Linked DNA regions of Accumulibacter sp.. The protein of the gene in region 1 interacts with the protein of each later gene in a pairwise test. Links are inferred from orthologs where the notes say so. Each region holds a gene or a part of one and is shown on either strand. Other genes may lie near its edges.

Region 1 (12,224 bases):
TTCAGAAGGTTGATCAGCACTTGCCGCAGTCGCCCGGGATCGCCCAGCAGATGGCGCGGAACGGCGGGGTCGCAGTCACTCAGCAGCTCCAGCTGCTTCGCTTCGGCGGCGAGCGCAATCGGCTTCAGCAGGTCGCCGATCAATGCGCTCAGATCGAAGGGAATCACTTCGACGCTCAGTTTTCCCGCCTCGATCTTGGAGAAATCCAGGATGTCGTTGATGATCGTCAGCAAGCCCGCGGCGGAAGACTTGACGATGTTGAGGTATTCGCGCTGCTCGCCGGTGAGGTCGGTGTCGAGCGCCAATTCGGTCATGCCGATGACCCCGTTCATGGGCGTCCTGATCTCATGACTCATGCTGGCGAGGAAATCCGACTTGGCGCGATTGGCATCCTCGGCACGGGCCACACTGCGCCTGAGGTCGTCCGCCATCTGCTCCAACTCCCGGCTCTTCTCGCGCAGTTGCCGCTCGCTCAGTTCGCGGCGTTCGATTTCGTCGGAGAGCGAGGCGTTCAGTTCCTGCAGGGCGGTCCGGCGCAGACCCGATTCAAGCACATCTTCCTGCAGCCTTTCGGCACGTTGCCGCATGCGGTCATACATGATCGCAGCGAACAGTACGAGCAAGGGGAATGCGCTCGCGAAATAGAGGAAAAGCCGCGAGGTGAGGTGGCCGTACAGGTATTCGCCCGAGAACAGGGTCAGCAGTGACAAGGGCATGCCGGCAACCGGGGTCCTGACGGCAAGCAGTTCCTGGTCGTCTGCAGCGGCAGCGTCTGATCCTGCCGCAAGGAGGTCGGAAGGAATCCGTGTGATCTGGTTCTCGGGGAGTTGGACCAGGTTCCAGGCGACGCTCCTGCCGAGTGTCGCGTGCTGTCCCGGGAACTTGAGTTCGACAGCGTCGTCGGTGATCAGCAGTTCCTGGTATTCCTTCCCCGCCGACAATGCAAGCAGGTAGCGTGAGAGCTGCCCGAGGTCGCCCATGGTGACCACGGTGCCGGCCACGGCGTCCTTGTAGCGGACTGGCGCCGCGGCGATGATCCGCCGGGCATCGGCATCGATGAACAGCTTCGCGGCGTGCGCGGCATCCGCGAGGGAGATCGCTGCGCCACCGGGCGTCAGCGCGACGTCGACGAGAATCTCGCCGGCGTCGTCGACAAAGAGGACGCGATTGTAGATCGGCTCACCACGAAGCCTCTTTTCCATCTGCCGCCGGAAACGGACCTCGATCGCGTCCAGGTTGGCGCTGAGCCCGTACTTCAGCGACATCCCGAGGGCTCTGTTGGCCAGGAAGTTGTGGATTTCGGGGACGTCGGCAAGCTCGGCGGCACCGCTCAGCCGATCGGCGGCAAAGTCGGCAAGAGCCGCGGCTCGCCGGTTGCTGTCGGCGACGATGCGCACATCGGCCGCCGCCCGCAGTTGGTCCTGCGAATTGAACGCCTCCCACAGGAGCAACCAGGAATAGCCGCAGAAGACGACTGCAACCAGCAGTGGCCAGCGCGCGCGAAGTCGTTGCAGCACGATTCGTGACCGGGACCCTCAACCCTTCCTGGCGAAAAAGTCCGGGAAATACCTTCTGATTCCTGGATAGTACTTGTTGACCAGCTGGTCGTAGGTGCCGTCGGCCTTGATCTTCCTGAGATAGTCGTTGAAAGCGGCGCGCAGTTCCGGCGCGGACTTGGGGAAAGCGGCAGCCAGGTCCTGTTCCTCCGATATCGGCCCGAGGACCTTGATCCTGCCGGCCCACTTCTGCAGGTCGAGGATCGCGTCCGGGACGTCCAGCAAGGTCAATTCCGCGTCCTTGTTCAGCAACGCCGGCACCATTTCATTGAGATTGGTGCTCCTGGTATAGGTCCGCAAGTCGAGGCCCACTCCCTTGAGTCCATAGTTTGCCGGATCGAGACAGGTTCGCTCCATGACCAGAAGGCTCTTCTTGCCGATCATTGCCTTGGTCTCCTGGATGTCCCTGGTGAGGTTGCTGCTGCCCTTGATCGGCGACTGGGGGGAGTCGGCGCGGGCAACGAGCAGGACCTGCGACGGGAAAGTGGGTTCGGAATAGAGAAGAACCCTTTCACGCCACGGCAGCACGGTGAATCCGGTCGCGATGATGTCTCCCCTGACCGGGAAGTCGCCCTCCAGTGTCACTTCCTCGCCCTTGCGCACGACATTCTTGCCCAGCAGGTCGCGGATGACGTTGTAGAAGTCGGTGTAAACGAGTTGATAGCGGACACCGATGTGTTTGGCAAAACCCTTCACCAGATCCACGTCGAAGCCATCACCATCACCGGTCACGAAGTTGGCGTAGCGGATGCCCAGATGACGAAGCTCGCCGCGTGCCTGGATCTCCTTGAGGTCGGCCGCTACGGAATTGCCGACGAAAAGACTGGTGAAGAAGATCAGGAGGATACTGAACAACATCCTGGGCATGGTCATGGTCGGATCTCCAGTGGGAGAAGTTGGTGAAGTAGGTGAAGTCAGGAAACGTCTGTCATTCGTGCTGCTCGTCATCCGTGTCGCCATAACGCGCGCGGATGTCGAGAACTTTCTCCCAGGCATCAAGAAACACCGCCACGCATGCCGGGTCGAAGTGAGAACCGGACTTTTCCCGCAGATAGTCGGCGGCGCGGTCGACGTCCCAGGCCTTCTTGTATGGGCGACTCGAGGTGAGGGCGTCAAAGACATCCGCTACTGCGACGATTCGCCCGTAAAGTGGAATCTCCTCACCAGTCAGGCCGTTCGGATAACCGCTGCCGTCGTATTTTTCGTGATGGGTGCCGGCAATTATCGCAGCCGTCCGCAGTATGGGCGAACTGCTGTCGCCGAGGATGTCGTGGCCGATGCTCGCATGCTGCTTCATGATGGCGAACTCGTCGGTCGTCAAACGACCAGGCTTGAGCAGGATCTCGTCGCGCGTCCCGACCTTGCCCACGTCATGCATCGGCGCGGCTTCGAAGATCAGCTGCTGCTCTTCCTCAGGCAAGCCCAGCCGCGAGGCAATGAGGCGCGAATAATGGGCCATGCGCATGATGTCTCCGCCGGTTTCCGGATCGCGGTATTCTGCGGCCCTGGCCAGACAGAAGATCGTTTCGCGCTCGCGCTCGGCGATCGTTCGGGTGGCCGCGGCGACTTCCACGGCCAGCAGTGCCGCACGATCCGCGAGCAGCTTCTGGCCGCGCCGCAAGGCGGCCATGTTCTTCATTCGCGCAGTGAACTCGTGCCTGTCAACTGGCTTCGTCAGGAAATCGGTTGCGCCCGCCATCAAGGCATTGTAGCGAGTCTCGACGAGATTGTTCGCAGTCACCATGACTACCGGGACTTCGCCCATTCCCGGAATCTCGCGGAAGCGACGGACGAACTCGATGCCGTCAGGGGCAGGCATCATGTAATCGACGACGACGATATCGGCGCCGTGTTCCTGGCACCATTCGAGGCCGGCCGCCGAGGAGCTGAAACAGCGGGGCTCGATGTCTTCGTTGCGCGTCACGAGATGCTTGAAGAGCAACAGGTTGATTTCTGAATCGTCGATGATCACGGCAGTGAGTTTCACGGCTGGCGTCCTGGCTGATGGGGATCACGAAGCTGCAAGGCCGAGTGGCACGTCCCACAGGGCCGCGCCTGGGCCCTCCTCTGGATCAACGACATGGGTGCAAGCGGGATCGATTGGCAAGCGCGATCACAGGCAATGGGTCGACAAAAGTCAGCAGTCTTGGCGAGGTCGGCCTGAGTATAGGTTCCGCGTCAACCGCGGTCAATCGGAGGCTTGCACGGTGCGGCGTTGCCCGCTCCGGATGACCGGTCGGCAGGTGGACGCGGCGCTGGCGGCACGTGCGCTGCCCTGGTCGAAAAGCCGCCCAGGCTGGCCCATCCGCTGCATCTTGCCGGGGTGCCTGGCGGCCGAACGCCATTCGTCGCGGGCCTATTGTTTGCGGCTTGGCCGCTTGACGGCGCACGCCTTTCCGGGCAGCACCAGGCTCGACTGGTAGGCGGCGACCGCGAGCAGTTCATCGTCACTGTAGCTGCCGATGATCCGGACCATTTCGCTGTGGGCGCCGGAACGTCTGCCGTCGCGGATTTCCGTCATCTGGCGCAGCAGGTAGCGGTGGTGCTGCCCCGCCAGCATCGGATAGCCCTTGTGGCGCGAACCTTCTCCGTTCGGCCCGTGGCAAGTCCTGCAGGCCTTGTCGTAAAGTGCCCTGCCGGCCGCCACTTGCTGCTCGGCGTCGGCAGCGCCGTAACGGCCGTCGCCGGCCTGGATGCACAGCCCTTCGAGATAGGCGGCGAGATCGGCGAGATCCTGCGGATCGGCCAGTACGGCGGCAAAGGGGTACATCGTCGAGTTGTGCCGCACACCGCTGCGGATGTCGGCCATCTGCTTGATCAGCACGCTGCTGTGCTGGCCCGCGAGTCGGGGAACGGCGCCGTCGGGACTCCCGCCTGCCGATGCCAGGTGGCAACTGCGGCACAGCGCATAGAGCCGCTCGCCGCGCTTGCGTTCACCCTTGCGTTCCAGCGCTTCGTTGGTCTCGCCCGGCAGCGCCTGCCATGGGTACTCCTTGACCGGGACACCTTCAGGCCCGACAGGCGAGGGCGCTGCATGCGGGAGCGCCGAGGCATGGAGTGCCAGAGAAAGCGCGAGGACCAGTTTCTGCATTGCCGACTCCCTGCTGTTCGAGAATGGGCGCTTGCCATCTGGCAGACCGATCCCATGCCGGTCGCCGACAGGACCCGCTGCGGCGGTGTGTGCGTTCCCGCTGCATGGCAGCACCACACGTCATGTTGCCATAGCGCGCTTGCCCATGCACTGGATACGCGACCGCGCAGCCGCACTCATTGCCTTGGCGTGTCACAAACGCATCGGCACTTCATGCGGCAACGAAACGGTAGCCGACGCCCGCTTCCGTGATGATGTGTCTTGGCTGCGACGGGTCGTCTTCGATCTTCTTGCGCAGCAGCCCCATATAGACCCGGATGTAATGGCTGTCTTCGGCATGGGATGGCCCCCACACCGCCTTGAGCAGTTGTCGATGGGTCAGAACACTGTCCGGATGGGTGACCAGGAAGGCGAGCAGGCGATACTCGATGGGTGTCAGGTGCAGGTGCTCGCCCGCTCGCTCGACCCGTCGCTTGCCGAGATCGACCCGCAGCTTGCCGAATTCACAAACCGTCGATCCGTGGCCGCCGGCACTGGACCGGCGTCGCAACTGGGCACGAACGCGAGCCAGCAGTTCCGCTGCCCCGAATGGCTTCGTCAGATAGTCGTCGGCGCCCGCGTCCAGAGCGCCCACCTTGTCGGTTTCGGTCGTCCGTGCCGACAGCACGATGATGGGGACATCGGACCAGGTGCGCAGGTCGCGGATGAAATCCACGCCGTCGCCGTCAGGCAGGCCAAGGTCGAGCACCACCATGTCCGGTCGGCGGGTGCCGGCCGCGATCAGGCCGCGCTGCATGGAGTCGGTCTCGTAGACCTGGCAGCCTTCTGCTTCCAGCGACATCCTGACGAAGCGCCGGATGTTGGGCTCGTCCTCGATGATGAGAACGACGGGGAGCGAGTCGCTCACTGCAGGCTATCCTCCTCAGCGCCATCCAGTGAAGGCGGTTGGCCTCGCGGCAAGGAGAACACGAAGCGCGCTCCGCCACCGCGGCGGTTCTCTGCCCGAATGGTGCCACCGTGCGCCGTGACAATGGCGCGGCAGATCGCCAGCCCCAGACCCACTCCCGATGTCGCACTTTCCTTCTGGCCGCGCTCGAACTTGCTGAAGATGAGTTCCTCCTTCCCAGCCGGCAGCCCGGGTCCGTCATCCTCGACCCAGATGTCCACCTGATCGCGCGCGCCCGGCGCGGCGCCGATCTCGATCATGCTTCCGGCGGGTGTGTAGTTGACGGCGTTCTCCAGGAGGTTGCACAGCACCCGTTCGACCAGTACGGCGTCAAATTCCAGCAAGGGTAGTCCGTCCGGCAGGTTGACGCCAACACGATGGCCAGCCATCGTCGATCGCATGGCCTTGATGGCGCTGCCGACCACTTCCTCCAGTGGTTGCCACTGTCGATTGAGCTTGACTGCACCGGCTTGCAGGCGAGCCATGTCGAGCAGGTTGTTGACCAGGGAATTCATGCGCAGCGCCTCGTCGCGCATCGACGCCGCGATGTCGCATTGCTCTCCCGTCGGCGGCGGCTGCGTCATGGACATCGAGTCGGCCAGGCCGACCAGCGCCGCGAGCGGTGTGCGCAGGTCATGCGAGATGGCTGACAGCAGTGAATTGCGCAGGCGCTCCGACTCCATCTGCACCGTGGTCGCCCGCGCCACATCGACGTAATGGACCCGTTCGAGGGAAATGGCGACCAGCCGGGCGAAGGTATCGAGGAGGCGACGCTGCTCCGGGGCCATCAGCCGCCGCGAGTGCTTCGGCTCCAGAACCAGCACGCCGCGCGTGCGCATCGGCGCCTTGAGCGGAACATAGAGAAGTGGACTGCCGGCGAGGGTGTCGGTGCCCCAACCGGCTTCCGCACTGTGGTCGAAGGCCCACTGGCTGATGCCCACGTCGACCGCGGGCACGCCACCGGGCACCTGAATCGGTTCGTGCAGCCGGTCTCGCTCGTCGGCGAGCATGATGGCGGCGCGGGCGCCGAATCCGGTCGCGGCGAAACGCTGGCTGATTTCGGCGATCTGCTCCGGCATCAGCGCGCCCGAAAGATCGCGCGACATCTCATAGAGTGCCCTGACCCGCTGTTCGCGGCGGCTGGCGACGCGGGCCTGGAACTTGAGGTCCGCGGTCAGCTTGGCGGTGACCAGGCCGACGGCCAGCATGACGGCGAAAGTCATCAGGTATTGGACGTCGCCGACGGCGAAGGAGAATCGCGGCGGCACGAAGAAGAAATCGAAGGCTGCCACATTGAGGAAGGCCGCCGCGACTGCCGGGCCGAGACCGTAGCGAACTGCCGAGAGAACGACCGCCATCAGGAAGAGCATGGCGATGTTGGCGCGGTCGAACACCGTGTGCAGTGGCATCGCAATGAGCGTCACCAGCGCACAGAAGACCGAGCTCATCGCGAAAGACTGCCAGGGGGCGTGCAACCGGTCGAGCAGCGACTCGCCGCTTGGCTTCTCCTCCTGCCGCCTGTCGGCCGGCGTTTCCGCGCCTGCGACCTGGATGATGTCGAGATCGGGTGCAAGCTTGCCGACACGGTCAGCGAATGACCGCTTCCAGGGCCGCCAAGCCTGCGCCTGGTCGCGGCCGACAAGGACCTTCGACAGGTTGTGGTCGCGCGCATAGTCGATGATGGTCGCGATCGGGTCGCTGCCTGGCAGGCTGGCCGTTTCTGCCCCCATCTCCTGTGCCAGCTTGAGACTCCTGAGGATCTGCAAGCGCCGCTTGTCCGAGAGATGTCGCAGTTTCGGCGTCTCGACGTAGATCACGTGCCACGGCACGTCGAGCTTGGCGGCAATGCGGGCGGCGCTGCGGATGATTCGGTCACTGCCATCTCCCGGGCCGATGCAGGCCAGCAGCGATTCACTGGTGTGCCAGGCGCGGGTGACCGATCGGTCACGCCGATACTGGATCATTTCGCTGTCAACGCGGTCGGCGGTGCGGCGCAGTGCGAGTTCACGCAGCGCGATCAGGTTGCCCTTGCGGAAGAAATTCTGGATCGCGCGCTCGGCCTGCTGCGGCAGATAGACCTTGCCTTCCTTGAGGCGCTGCAGCAGTTCGTCCGGCGTCAGGTCGACGAGAACGACTTCATCGGCGGCATCGAAGACATGGTCCGGAACGGTCTCCCAGACCCGGATGCCGGTAATGCCACCGACCACGTCATTGAGGGTCTCCAGGTGCTGCACGTTGACGGTCGAATAGACGTCGATACCGGACGACTGCAGTTCCTCGACATCCTGCCAGCGTTTGGCGTGGCGCGAACCCGGCACGTTGGAATGGGCGAGTTCGTCGACCAGGAGAAGGGCGGGCTTGCGCGCCAGCGCTCCGTCGATGTCGAACTCCGGCAGCACCCGGTCACGGTAGGCCGCCGCCTTCAGCGGCAGACGCTCCAGTCCCGTCAGCAAGGCTTCCGTCTCCTTGCGGCCGTGGGTTTCGACGACACCGATGACGACGTCCGTGCCTTGCTCGGCCTGCTGGCGCGCGGCCGACAGCATGGCGTAGGTCTTGCCGACACCCGCCGAGGCGCCGAAGAAAATCTTCAGCTTGCCGCGGGCGGCGCGCATCTCCTCGTCCTTGATCCGGTCGAGGATCAGGTCGGGATCGGGGCGGCCGTCCTTCATTTCCCGTCCGAGCTGCGGCGCCATACGGGTTGTGCCCGCTCAACGCGCATGTGCGTCGAGCGCGAGGTTGAGCTTGAGGACATGGACGCGCGCTTCGCCGAAGACGCCGAACTCGCGACCCTCGGTATTCTCGGCGAGCAACTGCCGTACGGTCGTTACCTCGAGGTGGCGGGTACGGGCGACGCGCTCGGCCTGGTAGTCGGCAGCGGCCGGGCTGATGTGCGGGTCGAGACCGCTGGCCGACGCCGTCACCAGGTCGATCGGTACGGGGCGCCGGTTGCCCGGGTCGGCGGCATGCAGCGCCGCGACCCGAGCCTTGACGGCATCGGCGAGGGCCGGGTTCAAGGGTCCCTGGTTCGAGCCCGATGATGCGGCGGCGTTGTAGGGCTGCGGCGCCGTTGCCGACGGGCGGCCCCAGAAGTACTTCGGATCGCTGAAATCCTGGCCGATCAGTGCCGAGCCGATCGGCTTCCCATCCCGGATGATCAGGCTGCCGGCGGCGGCATCGGGAAAGGCGATCCGCGCCACGCCGGTGACCAGCATCGGATAGAGGAGACCGGTGACGACCGACAACAATACGAACAGGGAGATGGCAGGGCGCAGCAAGGCTTTCATGGATGCCTCCTCAGGCAAGACCGGCGGCGGCCAGCGCCATGTCGATCAGCTTGATACCGATGAAGGGGGCGACCAGGCCACCGAGGCCATAGATCGCCAGATTGCGACGCAGCAGGGTCGCTGCGCCGACGGCGTGGTAGCGAATCCCCTTGAGGGCCAGCGGAATCAGCGCAATGATGATCAGTGCGTTGAAGATGACCGCCGAGAGGATCGCCGAGGCCGGGCTGGCCAGCCCCATCACGTTGAGCGCTGCAAGCGCCGGGTAGGTGCTGACGAAGGCAGCCGGAACGATTGCGAAATACTTGGCGACGTCGTTGGCGACGCTGAAGGTGGTCAGCGCGCCGCGCGTCATCAACATCTGCTTGCCGGTCTCGACGACTTCGATCAGCTTGGTCGGATTCGAGTCGAGGTCGACCATGTTGCCGGCTTCCTTCGCGGCCTGGGTGCCGGTGTTCATCGCCACGGCGACGTCGGCCTGGGCCAGTGCCGGGGCGTCATTGGTGCCGTCGCCGGTCATCGCCACCAGGCGGCCTTCGCTCTGGTACTGGCGGATCAGTGCCAGCTTGGCTTCCGGCGTCGCTTCGGAAAGAAAGTCATCGACGCCGGCCTCGGCGGCGATTGCCGCTGCCGTCAGGCGGTTGTCGCCGGTGATCATCACCGTCTTGATCCCCATCTGCCGCAGTTCGGCGAAGCGTTCCTTGATGCCGCCCTTGACGACGTCCTTCAGTTCGACGACGCCGAGTACGCGCGTCTCGTCGGCCACGACCAGCGGCGTGCTGCCGCGGCGCGCCGCCGCGTCGACCGCCGTCAGGACCGACGGTGGCATGGCGCCGCCGAGGGCCTCGACATGCTGGCGGATGGCATCGGTTGCCCCCTTGCGGATCTGTCGGCCGGGCAGATCGACGCCGCTCATCCGGGTTTGCGCCGAGAAATGAACGAACTGCGCTGCGAGTGCATGGACATCGCGCTCGCGCAGGTTGAAGCGCTGCTTGGCGAGGACGACGATGCTGCGTCCCTCCGGCGTTTCGTCGGCCAGTGACGCCAGTTGCGCGGCGTCGGCGAGTTCGGCCTCGCTGACCCCGTCGGCGGGCAGGAAGGCCGCTGCCTGGCGGTTGCCCAGCGTGATCGTGCCGGTCTTGTCGAGCAGCAGCACGTCGACGTCGCCGGCGGCTTCGACTGCGCGGCCGGATGTGGCGATGACGTTGGCCTGCATCATGCGGCTCATGCCGGCGACGCCGACGGCCGAAAGCAGGCCGGCGATGGTGGTCGGAATCAGGCACACGAGCAGTGCAATGAGGACGGTGATGCTGACTGGCGAACCCGACCCGGCCACCGCGACGCTGAACTGGGAGAAGGGAAGCAGGGTCGCGGTGACGCCGAGGAAGACGATGGTCAGCGCCGCCAGCAGGATCGCCAGCGCGATTTCGTTCGGCGTCTTTTGCCGTTTCGCCGTCTCGACCATGGCGATCATCCGATCGACGAAGGTCTCGCCCGGATTGACAGTGACGCGCACGACCAGCCAGTCGGAGAGCACGCGCGTGCCGCCGGTTACCGCCGAGAAATCACCGCCTGATTCGCGGATGACCGGCGCTGATTCGCCGGTGATGGCCGATTCATCGACCGAGGCGACGCCTTCGATCACCTCGCCGTCAGCGGGAATGGTTTCACCGGTGGCGACCAGCACGACGTTGCCGACGCGCAGGTCGTCCGCGGGCACCGTGTGCCACTCGGCGTCCGCGCGCGGGGCGCTCAACCGCTTTGCCCAGGTTTCCTTCTTCAGGCCGCGCAGTGACGCCGCCTGCGCCTTGCTGCGCCCTTCGGCGAGCGCTTCCGCGAAGTTGGCGAAGAGCACGGTGAACCACAGCCAGATCGCGACAGCGAGGATGAACGCCGTCGACTCCTGACCCGGGCCGCTGAGCGCCGGGACCGCTGCCAGCGTGCTCAGGATGGAACCGATGAAGACGACGAACATCACCGGATTGCGCCACTGCACGCGTGGGTCCAGTTTGCGGAACGAGTCGATGATGGCGGGCGTGACGAGCGCCGGGTCGAACAGGGAAAAGGTCTTGCGTGTCATGAGATTCTCCAGCGGATCATCGCGTCGGCCACAGCATCAGGTGCTCGACCAGCGGGCCGAGCGCCAACGCGGGCACATAGTTGAGCAGGCCGACCAGCAGCACGACGCCGATCAGCAGCGCGACGAACAGCGGGCCGTGCGTCGGCAGGGTCCCGGCGGTCACCGCGATCCGCTTCTTGGCGGCCAGCGAGCCGGCCATCGCCAGCACCGGCACGATCACGGCAAAGCGGCCAAACCACATCGCCAGTGCCAGCAGCACGTTGTAGAAAGGCGTGTTGGCCGAGAGTCCGGCGAAGGCGCTGCCGTTGTTGTTGGCTGCCGAGGAGAAGGCGTAGAGGATTTCGGCAAAGCCGTGCGCGCCCGGGTTGGCGATTCCGGCCCGGCCCGCCTCGGTCATCACGGCAGCGGCGGTGCCGACGAGGACCAGCAGGGGCGTCGCGAGGATGGCGATCGACGTCATCTTCATCTCCTGCGCCTCGATCTTCTTGCCCAGGTATTCCGGCGTCCGTCCGATCATCAGCCCGGCGATGAATACCGCCATCACGGCAAAGAGCAGCATGCCGTAGAGGCCGGAACCGACACCACCGAAGACGACTTCGCCGAGCTGCATCATGACCAGTGGCACGGCACCGCCGAGCGGCGTGAACGAGTCGTGCATCGAATTGACCGCACCGCAGGACGCGGCCGTGGTGATCGTCGCAAAAAGGGCCGAATCGGCGATACCGAAGCGCGCCTCCTTGCCCTCCAGGTTGCCGTCGGTCAAGGCGGTGGTGCGTACGCTCGTCGCCTCGCTGTCGCCGACCTTCGCCAGCAGGGGATTGCCTTGCTGCTCGAAGCTGATCGCGCCGATGGCAAAGCTGACGAAGAGCAGCGCCATCGCGGCAAACACCGTCCAGCCCTGGCGCTCGTCGCCGACGATGCAGCCGAAGGCAACGCACAGCGCGCCGGGAATCAGGAAGATCGACAGCATCTGCAGGAAGTTCACCAATGGCGTCGGGTTCTCGAAGGGGTGAGCCGAGTTGGCGTTGAAGAAGCCGCCACCGTTGGTGCCCAGCATCTTGATCGCTTCCTGCGAAGCAACCGGGCCCATGGCCAGGGTCTGGGTGGTCGTCGATGCAGCTTCCGTCACCGGGTTGCCCTGCTCGTCCTGCACGGCCTGGCCGTCGGCGTCGAGCTTTGGCGCCTGGTATGTGGTCACGTCGAGCGTGCTCACTTCCTGGTAGGCGGCAAAGTTCTGGATCACGCCCTGACTGCTCAGGAACAGCGCAAA
Region 2 (7,781 bases), 3.1 Mb from region 1 along the record:
CATGAACTTCTTGCGTTCGTCGCCCTTGAGTTGCTTGCTGCCGGCTCCGGCGTTGCAGTGCTTCATCTTGTCCTGTTGCGTTGCCGGCGCCGGCTTGGCACCCAGACAGGTGCTCATGAAGCTCTTCCGCTCGTCACCCTTGAGGCCCTTCTCACCAGCCTCGGCATTGCACGCTTTCATTTTCTCCTGCTGCGCCTTCTGCGCGGGCGAGGCTTCCTTCTTCTCGTCGACAGCGACCGCGCTGCCGGCGGCTATGGCGAGTGCAACAAGGGCGAAGACGGCTTTCACGGCATTTCTCCTCGGATTGATGGGGAGTTCCGATTAGGCCATCGCTAGAGTTCGCCGTCAAGCAGCGCCTGCTGCTGCCGGTTGATGAAGTCACTCATGCTGTCGATGCCGCGCAGTTGCAGAATGCTGTTGCGCACCGCAGCCTCGAGCAGGACGGCGATGTTCCGTCCGGCGGCGACCGGAATCACCACCTTGCGTATGGCGACACCCAGGATGTCCTGCGTCTGCGCGTCGAGCGGCAGGCGAGGCCCGTCCGAACGGCTGGTCGGCCTCTGCAGGTGCACGATCAGCTTGAGTTTCATTCTGCGCCGTGACGCGGTCTCGCCGAAAATGGTGCGAATGTTGAGCAGTCCGAGCCCGCGCACTTCGAGATAGTCACGCAACATGCTCGGGCATCGCCCTTCAATCGTCGTCGGGGCGATGCATGCGAGTTCGACGACGTCGTCGGCGACCAGACCATGGCCGCGTGTGATCAGTTCGAGCGCAAGCTCGCTCTTGCCGACGCCTGAGTCACCGGTGATCAGTACACCCATGCCGAACACGTCCATCAGCACGCCATGCACCGAAGTCGACCCCGCCAACCGGCGCGAAAGATAGATGCGCAGCAGGTCGATCACCGCCGAACAGGGCTTCGGACTGACGAACAGGGGCGTCGAAGTCGACTGGCAGGCATCATGGATCGCTGGCAGCACCTCGACATCGTCGGCGACGATCAGCGCCGGTGGCCGTGCAGCCATCAGTTCCCGCACCTGATTGCGCAGACGCTCGGCACTGACGCGATTGCCCCATGCGTTCTCGGCGCGTCCGATGACCTGCAGACGTTCCGGGTGGATCAGGTTCAGGTGGCCCACGACCTCGGCGCCGAAATAGCCTTGATCCCTGAGTTCGATCTGTCGGTCCACACCGACGGCCACTACCCAGGTCAGTCTCAGTTTCTCGCGATGATCCTCATAGAGCTGGATCACACTGAACTGACGCTGGGCGGTCATGGCCCGGCAGCGAAGATCTGTCGGATGGTCTGGGCATCGGGAGCCTTGCTCAGCGCCTCTCGACAGCTGCGATCCGAGAAATGTTGTGCCAGCTCGGACAGTATCTGCAAGTGCTGCTCGGTGGCCACCTCGGGAACCAGCAGGATGAACAGCAGCGCCACCGGCTTGCCATCGGGAGAGTCGAAGGGGACCGGAGCAGCCAACCGAAGGAAGGCACCCGTGGCATCCTTCAGACCCTTGATTCGCCCGTGCGGGATGGCAACACCCTGACCAAGCCCGGTCGATCCGAGCTTCTCGCGTGCGAAGAGGCTGTCGAATACGGTGCTGCGGGCAATGCCGAGATAGTTCTCGAACAGCAGCCCGACGTGTTCGAAAACGCGCTTTTTGCTGCTGACGTCGAGATCGAGAATGATGTTCTCGAGGGGAAGTAGCTGGGTGATATGGCTCATGCGACAAGACCTGAAAGAAGAACGGGGGCCAACGCGAAAGGATGCAGCCGGACGGTCCGCCTGGCGATCGTCCGGCTGGCCGGGCGTTGAAGGTTACTCGGCAGCAATGTGATCGGTGATCTTGTTGCCGCGATGGTGGTCCTGCAGTTTCTGCTTGTACTTCTGCACTTGACGCTCGAGCTTGTCCACCAGGCCATCGACCGCGGCGTAGAGGTCTTCGTCGACCGATTCGACATAGACATCCTTCCCTGCCAGGTGAACAGTCACCTCTGCCTTCTGCTTCAGCTTGTCCACCGACAGAATCACGCTGACGTCGATCACGTTGTCGAAGTGGCGGGTGATTCGTTCGAGCTTGCCGGTGACGTATTCGTGCAGCGCCGGGGTGACCTCGAGGTGGTGTCCACTGACTTGCAGGTTCATGGTGTGGCTCCTTCTTCTAGATTGACTTGCGTAAACTGACCGGAGGGATATTGAGCGACTCACGGTATTTTGCGATTGTTCGCCGTGCGACAACAATCCCCTGCTGGCCAAGAACCTCGGATATCTGGCCATCCGAGAGAGGCTTCGTCGGTTCCTCCGTGGCAATCATCTGCTTGATGAGGGCACGGATTGCCGTTGCCGAGCAGGCTCCGCCGGTTTCGGTGCCGACGTGACTGCCAAAGAAGTACTTCAACTCGAAAATTCCGCGTGGCGTTGCCATGTACTTTTGCGTGGTCACGCGCGAAATCGTCGACTCATGCAGTCCCACCGTTTCGGCGATCTCGCGCAGGACCAGCGGCCGCATGGCGACTTCGCCGTGTTCGAGGAACTGGCGTTGCCTGTCGACGATAGCCTGCGCCACTCGCAGGATCGTGTCAAACCTTTGCTGGACGTTCCTGATCAGCCAGCGTGCTTCCTGCAGCTGGACGGACAGGCCTGAACCCCGCTGACGGGAAAGGATCTGGGCGTACAGGCTGTTGATCCGCAGCCGCGGAAAGGCTTCGGCATTGACGCTTGCCGACCACTGGCCCCTGAGCTTGCGCACGACCACGTCGGGAACGATGTAGCGGGTTTCCGTGCTGGCATAGGCAGCGCCAGGGCGCGGGTTGAGGCTGCAGATCAGCAGGTGGGCCGCACGCAGCGCCTCGTCATCGGCGCCCGTCTGTTTCTTCAGCCGTACGAAGTCGTGGCTGGCCAGCAGCTCGAGGTGTTGCAGGACGATCTCCTGCGCCAGGCTACTGATCATTGTCGGCGGCGCTGCGGCCAGTTGCAGAGTCAGGCACTCCTGGGCGCTGCGTGCGCCGACACCGGTCGGGTCGAGGTTCTGCAGGTACCGCAGCGCGATCTGCAGCTCGTCGAGCCCGACGTCGAGATCCTCAGGCAGGGCCAGCGCGACTTCCTCGAGTGACTGCGACAGGTAGCCATCGTCGTCGAGGATGTCGATCAGATAGCTGACCAGAATGCGGTCCCTGGCGGAGATGGATGTCAGAGCAAGTTGCCAGAGGAGATGGTCGCGCAGGGAGACGGCAGCGGCCTGCACGTCCTGGTAATCCGTGTCATCATCCTCGTCGCCATCAAAGGAACCCGCCGAGCCGGCGCTGCCGAAGTGGTCGTCCGCCCAGTCGTCCTCATCGCTGCTGGTCGAGGCTGGCGACGGTTCTGCGCCCGCCTCTCCGTCCTGGAACTCGGTGTCGGCGTGCTCAGTCGGTAACGCTGCCGGCTGCGGGTAATCCTCCGCCCGCTCAAGCAGCGGGTTTTCCTGCAGGAACTTCTCCAGCTCGTGTTCCAGCTCGACCGTCGATAGCTGCAGCAGTCGTATCGACTGTTGCAGCTGTGGGGTCAGCGCAAGATGCTGCGTAAGCTTGAGCGTGAGGGATGGTTTCATGTGCGGGACCGGGTGGGCCACCGTGTCGCCATGGCAGACTGCCCGTCTGGTTCTCGGATCATCGCCGAAGGGCTGTCGCGATTACAGGCGGAAGTGCTCGCCCAGATACACCTTGCGGACGTTTTCATTATAAATGATTTCGTCCGGACGACCGGCGGCGAGGACACGCCCCTCGTTGATGATGTAGGCGTGGTCGCAGATCCCCAGCGTCTCGCGCACGTTGTGGTCGGTGATCAGAACGCCGATCCCCCGCTCCTTCAGGAAGCGGATGATGCGCTGAATGTCGAGGACGGCTATCGGGTCCACGCCGGCGAATGGTTCGTCGAGGAGGATGAAGCGTGGCTCGGTGGCCAGGGCGCGGGCGATTTCGACCCGTCTTCGCTCACCGCCCGAGAGCGACATGGCCGGGTTCGCGCGCAGATGACTGATGTGCAGCTCTTCGAGCAGGATTTCGCTACGCTCCTCGACCTGCACGGGCGACCACTGCTGCAGTTCGAGGACGGCCCGGATGTTCTCGCTGACCGTCAGCTTGCGGAAGACGGACGCTTCCTGTGGCAGGTATGACACGCCGAGTCTGGCTCGCTTGTGGATCGGCAGGTGCGTCAGTTCGACGTCATCGAGACGGACCGCGCCGCCATCGCAGGCAACGAGACCAACCACCATGTAGAAGCAGGTTGTCTTCCCCGCGCCATTCGGGCCGAGAAGACCGACGACCTCGCCGCTGGCGACCTCGAACGAAACGTCATGGACGACCGTGCGCGCCTTGTAGCGCTTGTTCAGCATGCTTGCGAACAGGGTGCTCTGCATTTTGGAAGTGTTCACTCGTCGTCAGGAGCGGCACGCAGGACGCGCCGAATGGTCTCGGCAGAGAATCCCCGGCTGGCCAGGAAGCGCATCTGCCGTGCACGCCCGGTGTCTCCAGCGGCCGCCGGCTGCTGCCCGAAGCGCCGCAGCCAGACGCGCCGGGCTCGTGACAGCTCGTCTTCCGCAACGGCCAGGGCCGCACTGACCAGCTCATCGGCAACGCCCTTGGCCCGCAGTTCATGCGCCAGGCGGGCATCGCCGAAACGTTCGGCGCGCACCCTGACGCGGCTGCTGGCGTAACGGTGGTCGGACAGCAGGTCACTGCCGCTCAGATCGTCGAGCACTGCCGACAGCTCCTGTGGATCCTCTGCCTGGGCAGCCAGCTTGACCAGCAGCTCGTGGCGAGTGTGTTCGCGACGCGCCAGGAGGCGCAGGGCCCGGTCGCGCAGCGCGTCCGGCACCAATCGGCCCTCAGGCGATCGCGACACCGGTTCCCGGCAACGGAACCTTCACCGCAGCGCGGATCCGGTTCTCGATCTCCAGCGCCACATCCGGCTTTCCCTTCAGGTATTCGCGTGCGTTGTCCTTGCCCTGGCCGATCTTCTCGCCGTTGTACGAATACCAGGAGCCGGACTTGTCGACCAGCTTGTGCAGTACTCCGAGCTCGATGATCTCGCCTTCACGCGAGGTCCCCTCGCCATAGAGGATATCGAAGATGGCTTCGCGGAACGGTGGGGCGACCTTGTTCTTGACCACCTTGACCCGGGTCTCGTTGCCGATTACCTCGTCTCCTTTCTTGATGCTGCCGATGCGCCGGATGTCGAGGCGGACCGAAGCGTAGAACTTCAGTGCGTTGCCCCCCGTGGTCGTCTCCGGGCTGCCGAACATGACCCCGATCTTCATGCGGATCTGGTTGATGAAGATCACCAGCGTGTTGGTGCGGTTGATGTTGGCCGTCAACTTGCGCAGCGCCTGGCTCATCAGCCGTGCTTGCAGGCCGGGCAGCGAGTCGCCCATGTCGCCCTCGATCTCAGCCTTGGGGACCAAGGCAGCGACCGAATCGATCACCACGACGTCCACGCTCGCCGAGCGTACCAGCATGTCGGCAATCTCGAGTGCCTGTTCGCCTGTATCGGGCTGGGATATCAGCAATTCGTCGAGCTTGACGCCGAGCTTCTGCGCATAGCCGGGATCCAGTGCGTGTTCGGCATCGATGAAGGCAGCCGTGCCGCCGATCTTCTGCATCTCCGCGATCACCTGCAGCGTCAGGGTCGTCTTGCCCGATGATTCCGGACCATAGATCTCGACCACGCGGCCACGCGGCAGGCCGCCGATCCCGAGGGCGATGTCCAATCCCAAGGAGCCGGTCGAGACGACTGGGATGTCGTTGACCACGCTCCCTTCCCCCATGCGCATGATCGAACCCTTGCCAAACTGCTTCTCGATCTGCGCCAGCGCTACAGCCAGAGCCTTCGACCTGTTGTCGTCCATTGTCGCCCGTCCTTGTTCTTGCTTGATCGGAATTATCCCACGTTCGACGACGCTGCAGAGACCGCCGCCGACATCTTCACTATACTGTATTCAAATACAGTATGGAAGCGGGTTGGGTGCGTTGCCGTCGGCGGCGGCGCAGGCGTCCGGCTTGTCAGCGCGCCGGCCGCGGACGCTCCTGCTGAATATCCGTCAGAACGAGCAGCTCGCGTACGGCGGCGAGTTCAAAGCCTCTGCGTTCGCCCTTCCGGTTGTCGCGCAAGAGCTTGTCGAGATAGGCCGGGCAGCCGGGCGTGTCCCAGAGACGAAGCAGTTCGCGCCTGATGTGCGTCATCCTGTCTATGGTCGGCAGGCGTGTCAGGATCTGCTCGATCGGCATCCGTGCCAACTCACGGGCTGTCACGATCGGCGCGTTGAGTTGTTCGGCTGCCTGCCAGGCTGGTGCGGCGACGTTGAAAAGGCTCGTCAGCTTCAGGGCCAGCGACTCGAAGGCTGCTTGCTCGTTGCCTTGGCGATAGACCTCGAGCAGTTTCAGCCACGGCGTCACGGCCGCCATCGGCTGCTGGGCGATGAATTCCTCGAGGGCGTGCTGAGCGCCCTTGGTGCGACCGAAGGAGAGCATGATCTCGGCGAGTTCGAGGGCGGCCGTCGCTTCGTCGTCGCTCCCGCGCAGCGACGACGAAGCCGTCGGCACGTGGCCTTCGTCGTCGGCCCGCGGGCTTTCGGCAGCAATGGCCGTTGCGCCACCCCGCTGTCTCTCGCTGCCATCATCGGCGATCTGCAGTTCCCAGCGCGACTGCTCTGCCGATGTGTCCGGCGTTTGCTCGGCGTTTGTCGACGCGGCGGTCAATGGTGGCGCCAGCGACCGCCGGCGCAGGAACCAGGCGAGAGCGGCGATCAACCCCAGAAGCAGGCTTCCTTCGAACCACCAGTCGGTTTCGCGCGCGGCCGCAGCGGGCGGGCCGGGAAATCTGACCGGCGACGCCTCACGCGTCGCTCGCGACGGCCTGTCACTGTTGGCCGCGCCCGTCGGTGCCGCTGCGACGGCGGCTGGCAACGGCAGCGGCTGCGTCGCATTCTTCCTGTGCAGAGCCTCCAGGGTACTTTCGAGCTGCCGTATCTGTTGCGCGATCGCCAACTGCTGTGCTGCCTGCGTATGCAGGGCAGACAGCAGCTGGTACTCGATGCGCAACATGGCCCGCTGGCTTTCGTTGCTCTTCCCGAGCAGTTCGGTCGACAGGCGGGTGCTCAGCCGCAAGGGATGCTCGTCGCCCGGAAGGGCCTTCACGACCTCGTCCTCGCCCGAAAGCAGGAGGCGGTCGCCGGCCCTGCCGGAGGCAGTCGTACGGCGAGAAGGCTCGCGCGGCGGCGCTGAGGCCCCCGCAACCGCGGTTGCGACGGTTGCGACCGCTGCTGACGGGCGGCCGGGCGAGCCCTCGGCGGCGGCAGGTGTCGCCAGCGGCACCGGGGCCAGAGCGGACGCGGGCAACTGCCGTTCGCGGGTTTGTGGCCGCGCGAGGGTCGCCGGCTGCGCGCGGCGATTCGCAGGGTCGATCAGCAGGACGTAGTTGCGGCCAGTTTCTGCACCACAACCAACCCGCACGTTGACCTGCAACAGCGGCTCATTGATCGTCTGCTCGGAGGAGATGCGCAGGTGCCGGCGGCCAGCGCTCTCCTCGACCGTCAGGCGGGCATTGCGCAGGGTCGGCAGATCCCCCTCGCCCGTCGGCGCCAAGCGGAAGCACTCGGCCTGCATCCTTTTTTCATCGCTGGCACCGCTTGCCATCTCGACCACCGCCTCGAAGCGCGAGCCGAGCGTCGAGAGCACGGTCATCTTTCCCAGAGTGGCGCCCTGCGCGGTCCCTGTCGACCAGACGACCAGCGGCGGAAGGATGG

Evidence for each region.
Region 2: the proteins of kdpD (region 1) and ptsN interact in binary tests that used the Escherichia coli proteins (3 or more experiments, as listed by UniProt). The link is inferred for Accumulibacter sp. from one-to-one orthologs.

What each region holds. Positions count from the first base shown.
Region 1 is NZ_JAZKUG010000001.1:4,967,043-4,979,266, reverse strand. What follows is about bases 5,351-8,602. They hold kdpD (two-component system sensor histidine kinase KdpD), read right to left. Parts: upstream 8,263-8,602; coding sequence 5,551-8,262; downstream 5,351-5,550. Other genes in these bases: kdpC (potassium-transporting ATPase subunit KdpC), read right to left, coding at 8,302-8,602; kdpE (two-component system response regulator KdpE), read right to left, coding at 5,351-5,554. Also shown: V5B60_RS21100 (hybrid sensor histidine kinase/response regulator), read right to left, coding at 1-1,517; V5B60_RS21095 (transporter substrate-binding domain-containing protein), read right to left, coding at 1,536-2,414; V5B60_RS21090 (response regulator), read right to left, coding at 2,485-3,528; V5B60_RS21085 (c-type cytochrome), read right to left, coding at 3,913-4,647; more of kdpE, read right to left, coding at 4,859-5,350; more of kdpC, read right to left, coding at 8,603-8,877; potassium-transporting ATPase subunit KdpB, read right to left, coding at 8,888-10,954; potassium-transporting ATPase subunit KdpA, read right to left, coding at 10,971-12,224. UniProt on the Escherichia coli protein: Member of the two-component regulatory system KdpD/KdpE involved in the regulation of the kdp operon. KdpD may function as a membrane-associated protein kinase that phosphorylates KdpE in response to environmental signals.
Region 2 is NZ_JAZKUG010000001.1:1,837,617-1,845,397, forward strand. What follows is about bases 1-2,809. They hold ptsN (PTS IIA-like nitrogen regulatory protein PtsN), read right to left. Parts: upstream 1,727-2,809; coding sequence 1,274-1,726; downstream 1-1,273. Other genes in these bases: V5B60_RS07890 (PsiF family protein), read right to left, coding at 1-255; hprK (HPr(Ser) kinase/phosphatase), read right to left, coding at 333-1,277; hpf (ribosome hibernation-promoting factor, HPF/YfiA family), read right to left, coding at 1,820-2,146; V5B60_RS07910 (RNA polymerase factor sigma-54), read right to left, coding at 2,163-2,809. Also shown: more of V5B60_RS07910, read right to left, coding at 2,810-3,590; lptB (LPS export ABC transporter ATP-binding protein), read right to left, coding at 3,672-4,397; recombination regulator RecX, read right to left, coding at 4,409-4,855; recombinase RecA, read right to left, coding at 4,866-5,885; V5B60_RS07930 (type IV pilus assembly protein FimV), read right to left, coding at 6,040-7,781. UniProt on the Escherichia coli protein: Seems to have a role in regulating nitrogen assimilation.